DNA from 2 places in the Idiomarina solivarensis genome. Region 1 is predicted to be linked to the other one. Evidence: riboswitches for the same ligand, from Rfam matches in the RefSeq annotation. Region 1 holds a riboswitch; the other holds the start of a gene.
What was found. A riboswitch is a leader RNA that binds a small molecule or an ion and turns the genes downstream of it on or off. The one in region 1 is predicted to bind thiamine pyrophosphate.

Region 1 (3,420 bases):
AGTCATTATTATAGCGTTCGACCCGTAACCCCGTTATGGTGCTGACCCGCTCGGTCCAATGCTGAGTCAATTCACCGTAAACTGCCATGTGTTCGCTGTCATACTCGCTTTCAAAAATATCAGGCTGACCTAAATCCCAGTTAAAATAATCGCGGGTTAATGCCACAGACTTATCGTAATAATACAGTCCGGCGACCCATTCACTATCAACACCAAGTAAGGCTTCCGGTTTATCCGATAACCAACGAATTTCGGCCGTTTTATCATCCCGTTCGCGGAAGTACGCGTCGAAAGAAGAATATTCCCAACCCGGTGCAATACCTTCGTAAGTCCAGTCTTCGTCGTAGGCATACCCAGTATCAGCATTCAGCTGGTTGACCGACATTTCCAAACGACTGTTGGAAAACCCCAGATAGCTCAATTGTAAACGTAAGGCCTGGCTTTCCAGCCGGTCAAAACCGGGTTCATCTGACAACGTTTCCCGAGTGTTATCGAGGCTGAAGGCGTCATAGCCATTGTCGACATCGTTATAATGCACCACGGTTTGCAGCAACCAGTCTTGACTCAGTTCGGTATCCAGCAGGAATCGCGCCGTTAACTCATCACGCTGTTCGGTGTCATCACGGTTCAAATAAGTATTTTCCATATAACCGTCTTGCTGAAACTGACTGACCGAAAAACGGGCATTACCTAACGCACCAAGATGTCCACCCATAGCGAGGCCACCCATAGCTTCAGAGTAGTTTCCAGCCGACAACTGAAACTGTCCATTAAAATCGCGGCTTGGCGCAGTACTTTCCAATAACAACAAACCGGCCATAGCATTAACGCCAAAACGTCCGCTTTGTGGCCCGCGAAACACTTCCACGTGATTAATATCGAACAGCGAGGCTGCACTGCCTAAGCCACTGTAATCGATGCCATCAATGATTAAGCCCACCGACGGCGTCACCGGATCGACAAACTGAGAGCGCTCACCAATGCCGCGAATTTGAATGAACCGTGCCGTTGAAGTACCACCAGAAAAATTCACATTAGCAAAGCTATTCAGAGTGTCCTGCAAATGCTGGGAGTGACGCTGTTGCATTGCTTCTTTATTAAGAATAGAAACGCTGCTGGTGGTTTCGTTTAGCGTACGCTGATGAAAGTCACCACTAACCTCAATAATTTCTATCTCTTGTTTCTTTTCGGTCTCATCTGCTGCATAAGCGAACACAGGCAAAGCCGGTAAAGCGATAGCCAAACTAGCGGCTAAATAGGGTTGGATTATTTTCATGGATCATTTCCTCAAAACAAAGTCAGAAACGATCCGGTAAGGCTGTATTAGACGGGTTTTCTACCATCCCTACGCCAGTATTAACCGGATCAGGTTTTAAGGGTTCGCTCTCGCATCTCAGCCGTTGCCGGCACCCCTTGGTAAAGCGGCGTCAGTATAACGCAGCTCGTTAGTTAAACAAATTTACTTTCAGTGCAATCAAATAAAGGACAACGCGTCACCGTAAAGATTTTCTAACGGCACATCTTTAGCGACAAAGTCATCGCGAATCACGCGCACCATTTCAAAACGCCCCGCCATATAAATTTCACATTCTGGCAAATTTTTCTCTCGAGCCATGACCGCATGATGCACTAGCCCAATGGAATAGGGCCATTGGTTTTTAGCGTCTTCTACCACCGGGTGGTAATCAAAGTGCTTGTATTCACTTGCCAGACGTTCCAGCTCGTCATGCAAATAGAGATCGCTTAAGCTTTTTGCACCCCAATAGAGCGTTAAAGGCCGCTCGGGTGACAAACGCAAATGTTGCTGCAGAATAGAATAGGCATAGGAAAAACCTGTACCACCAGCAATTAGCACGGCGGGCTTGGTATTTTCCTGGCGGTAAAAGGCAACACCATCAGGAGCTTCAATCTCTAACTCACCGTCGGCGCGAATTTTATCCAAGACTTCCATTGCGTAGCTGTTATCCGGCGTTGCACCTACATGAAGTAACCACTCACTTTTATTGGAGGGGCATGAAGCGATACTAAAAGGTCGCTTGTCTCTCTCGTCCATTACCACCATCAAATACTGGCCTGCTTTAAACTCTACCGGTTGCGGCAGCTGCAAACGCACTTCCCACACAGCATCCGCTAGCTGACGCGATATTTCGGCTTTACAGGTCATTTGTTGACTCATTCACGACTCCATAATATTCAATTCGTCCCACAGCTCGTCAATACGCTGTTTCACCTCGTCACTCATGACAATAGGTTCGCCCCACTCACGGTCGGTTTCGCCCGGCCACTTGTTGGTTGCATCCATTCCCATCTTTGAGCCCAGTCCGGAAACCGGCGAAGCAAAGTCAAGGTAATCTATTGGCGTATTTTCGACCAGGGTCGTATCACGCGCAGGATCCATTCGGGTCGTCATAGCCCAGATAACATCTTTCCAGTCACGAGCATTGACGTCGTCATCACACACGATGACAAATTTGGTGTACATAAACTGACGCAAAAAGGACCAGACCCCCATCATCACACGCTTGGCATGACCCTGATACTGCTTCTTCATTGTGACTACGGCCAAACGGTACGAACAGCCTTCTGGTGGTAAATAAAAATCGACAATTTCCGGGAACTGCTTCTGCAGCAACGGAATAAAGACTTCATTTAGCGCCACACCCAATACAGCAGGTTCATCCGGCGGACGACCCGTATAGGTACTGTGATAGATAGGATCTTTACGATGGGTGATATGAGTGACGGTAAACACCGGGAACTCATCCACTTCGTTATAATAACCGGTATGGTCGCCATAAGGGCCTTCCGGAGCCATTTCGCCCGGTTCAATATAACCTTCCAAAATCATTTCCGCGTGAGCCGGCACTTGTAAGTCATTACTCAAACACGACGTCACTTCGGTTTTACTGTCGCGCAGCAACCCGGCAAAAGCGTATTCCGATAAGCTGTCGGGTACTGGCGTTACCGCCCCCAGAATAGTAGCAGGATCGGCACCTAGGGCCACCGATACAGGGAACTTCTCGCCCGGATGCTGCTGGCACCACTCTTGAAAGTCCAGCGCACCGCCTCTATGAGATAACCAACGCATAATAAGCTTGTTAGGGCCCAAGAGTTGCTGACGATAAATGCCTAGATTTTGCCGCTCTTTATGCGGACCCCGAGTAACCGTAAGACCCCAGGTCACTAATGGCGCAACATCGCCCGGCCAACAGTGCTGAATGGGCAGTTTGGTTAAATCGACCTCATCACCACTCATGACTACTTGTTGGCAAGGTGCCTTTTTGATGGTTTTCGGCGACATGCTCAGTACTTTTTTGTACTTAGGCAGTAAATTCAAGGCGTCGCGAAAGCCCTTGGGAGGCTCCGGTTCTTTTAAAAACGCCAGTAACTTACCTACATCTCGTAACGCGGTAACCGACT
Region 2 (3,420 bases), on a different contig from region 1:
CAGCCATGCACTTCCATACTGCGAAAGGTGTGCAAGTCCGCCTGAATACCCGCACCACCGCCACTGTCAGAGCCCGCTATGGTCCATACGACTGGTGTCGGCATTACTCAACTCCCTCGGCCGTCGCGTCTTTCACTCTTACGTCAATGCGCTTGTCTGCATGATACTGGCGTACTTCATGTGAAATTTTCATCGAACAGAACTTGGGTCCGCACATTGAGCAAAACTGAGCGGTTTTATTCGAGTCCTGAGGCAAGGTTTCATCGTGATAGTTACGGGCGGTGACCGGATCCAGCGCGAGATTAAATTGATCTTCCCAACGAAATTCAAAGCGGGCTTTTGACATGGCGTCGTCTCGTGCTTGTGCTCCCGGGTGTCCTTTGGCTAAATCAGCCGCATGGGCCGCAATTTTGTAAGCAATTAACCCTTGTTTTACGTCTTCTTTGTTGGGTAGGCCTAAGTGCTCTTTGGGGGTGACGTAGCAAAGCATAGCGCAACCAAAAGCGCCGATCATTGCGGCACCAATGCCTGAAGTAATGTGGTCATAACCCGGTGCAATATCTGTTGTCAACGGACCGAGCGTGTAAAAAGGGGCGCCGTGGCAGTGCTTTAGCTGCTCATCCATGTTCTCCTGGATTTTATGCATAGGCACATGACCCGGACCTTCTATCATCACCTGAACATCGTATTCCCAGGCAATTTGGGTGAGTTCACCCAGGGTCCGGAGTTCAGCGAACTGAGCTTCGTCGTTTGCATCTGCAATAGAACCAGGGCGCAGGCCGTCCCCTAGCGACAGGGAAATATCATATTTTGCGCAAATTTTGCAGATATCCCGAAAGTGTTGGTAAAGAAAACTTTCTTGCTGATGCGCCATGCACCATTTGGCCATAATAGAACCGCCACGGGAGACAATGCCCGTCACCCGTTTTGCTGTCAGTTTGATGAAATCGTGGAGTACTCCGGCGTGAATGGTGAAGTAATCCACACCTTGCTCAGCCTGCTCTAGCAACACCTCTTTGAAGATTGACCAGCTAAGATCTTCAGCAATGCCATTAACACGTTCTAATGCCTGATAAATTGGCACGGTGCCAATGGGAACCGGGCTGTTACGTAAGATCCACTCTCGAGTTTGGTGAATATTGCGGCCGGTGGATAAATCCATGACCGTATCGGCGCCCCAGCGCGTGGCCCAGACCAGTTTTTCTACTTCTTCTTCAATGGAAGAGGTTACCGATGAATTGCCAATATTGGCGTTTACTTTCACTAAAAAGTTACGGCCGATGATCATCGGCTCTGATTCGGCATGATTGATATTGACCGGGATAATCGCCCGGCCGCTAGCAACTTCGTCACGAACAAACTCAGGTGTGACGGGGTTTTCCAAATGCTCGCGGCCCATATTTTCACGCAGTGCGATAAATTCCATTTCCGGCGTAATGAGACCGCGCCGGGCATAAGCCAGCTGCGTAATACCACGATTGTGTTGTTTATTGTCTTCGTAGCGCTCGATTATCCAGTTAAGCCGTAATTTTTCTAACCCTTGCTTTACGTTGATATGGGCGTTTGAATCACCGTACACGCTCGAAGTATCGTAGACATTAATAGGTTCATTGGGTGGCAGCTTTACGCCGGGTGTTGGTTGGTGCAGGGTTTCACTTAAATGGATCCGGCGAAAGGGCACTTTAATATCCGCGCGTCCGCCACACAGAAACTCGCGGGTTGAGTTGGGGTAGTATTCGCCAGAAAGCGACGATAAAAAGGATTCGGCCTGTTGCCGGTTTAATCGGGTTGTTGATGACATAGCATTCTCTCATTTTGTTGATGTTAGAGATGCTTGTCAGGAGTGTTGAAAGGAACAACAACGCATAAACCACGGTTGGGTCGTGTTGTTGCTCTCTTGTTCCCTTCGCAGGTATTAGCCTGATCAGGTTCAACGGATCCCGCAATTGCGGTCTCAGCCAGTAACTTAATTAATAAAGTCATTGGCACTCCGACAAGATTCCTTTTTAGTGGAACAAAATCTTTAAGGTAATGCAACTGGTGTTAATGTTTTACCAGCTTATTAATCGTTTTAGCGGACTTATCCATTGGTTGGCTGAGGCCTTCTATGCGCTCAACTATGAGCCCTTTCTGGTCTAAAATGGTAATTAAATTACTGTGATCAAAGTCACCATCGGGACGCTGTCGATAACGCACGCCAAGGACAGTGGCCAGTGTTCTTATATTCTGATCAGAGCCGTTCAGAAACAACCAGCTGTTATCGTCTAACTGGTATTGCGCAACATAATCGGCTAGTGCTTCTGGAGTGTCCCGCGCGGTATCGAAACTCACCATTACCAGTTTTACTTGCTTTTGTGTGTCTTTATCCAAGTTTGTGTACAAACGTTTTACATCGTGCACTAGTACCGGGCAGGCCGTGGTGCAGCTGCCGTATATCATAGATATGATTACCGGTTGTCCCTCAAGTTCAGCGAGTTTAAACGGTTTGTTTTGGTGTGTGTTCCAGGTGGCATCAACCTGGTATACCGACTGGGAGTGGGATACCTCTGCCGCATTCATCGCTGTATGATTGCTATGGTCGCCATGCATATTATGGTGCGAGTGATCCTGCGCTAATAGTGGCGCGGAAAATACAAAAGAGGCTAGGACTGTAAGTTGGAATAATCTATTCATGGCTGTTCTCCAGATCGTATGCGCAGCGAAATCCCATGGTGCTGGTGGCACTTTGAGGTGCGTAATCACTGCGCGACTGATAACGGAAAAATGTGGCGTAGTTCGCGTTACTAAAACTGGACATAAAGCGTGCTCCGTCGCCACATGAACCGGAGAGTAAATCGACGTCGTCGCCGTTGGTTAGTAGTAATTGATAGTCTTCTACCCATTCGTTAACGCGATCATGCATATGCATTAACTGCTGTGCAGTTGGATCGACGCTTTTCTGTTTTATACTGTGTGGCTGGCTATACCAGGCAAAAAGGTCGCGTGCGTAGTCATTGTCGCTGATGTTCTGTTGCTTTCGGTAGAGTACGGAAGCGTACTCCCACTCGTTCAGACTGGGAAGCCGTCCTCCTTTTGCTGCGCAATATTCTCGCGCGGCGAACCAGGACACATAAGTAACGGGGTCGTTTTCTTTGCCTTCAGCAAAAGCAGTACTATTGCTCCAGTGCTTTAGGTAATTGCCATCGTGGAACAGGGCAGCGATATTATCTCGCTGCCACCGGGCGTTTTTCGATACAAACTGCAGATACTGTTGGTTAGTGACCGGAGTCGCATCCAGCATAAAAGCGTTAATTTCTATACTGAGGCGCTCTTTGTCTAGTAATACCGGTGGTTCAAAGATTCCACCGTTAACCAGAACCTGGTCGGCGAGTATTAACGGTGAGAACAGCACACCAGCAACTCCAAGCCACTTAACCATAA

Region 2: linked by a shared signal. The riboswitch ahead of thiC (phosphomethylpyrimidine synthase ThiC) and the one ahead of RBK99_RS10155 (TonB-dependent receptor) in region 1 are both predicted to bind thiamine pyrophosphate.

Annotation. Positions count from the first base shown of each region.
Region 1 covers NZ_JAVFHZ010000005.1:217,514-220,933, reverse strand. The annotation lists gene RBK99_RS10155 (TonB-dependent receptor) at 1-1,276, opposite strand, end outside; TPP riboswitch at 1,326-1,424, opposite strand; gene fre (NAD(P)H-flavin reductase) at 1,475-2,176, opposite strand; gene ubiD (4-hydroxy-3-polyprenylbenzoate decarboxylase) at 2,177-3,420, opposite strand, start outside.
Region 2 covers NZ_JAVFHZ010000001.1:566,886-570,305, reverse strand. The annotation lists gene thiE (thiamine phosphate synthase) at 1-104, opposite strand, end outside; gene thiC (phosphomethylpyrimidine synthase ThiC) at 104-1,801, opposite strand; TPP riboswitch at 1,885-2,003, opposite strand; gene RBK99_RS02745 (SCO family protein) at 2,044-2,673, opposite strand; gene RBK99_RS02740 (formylglycine-generating enzyme family protein) at 2,666-3,418, opposite strand.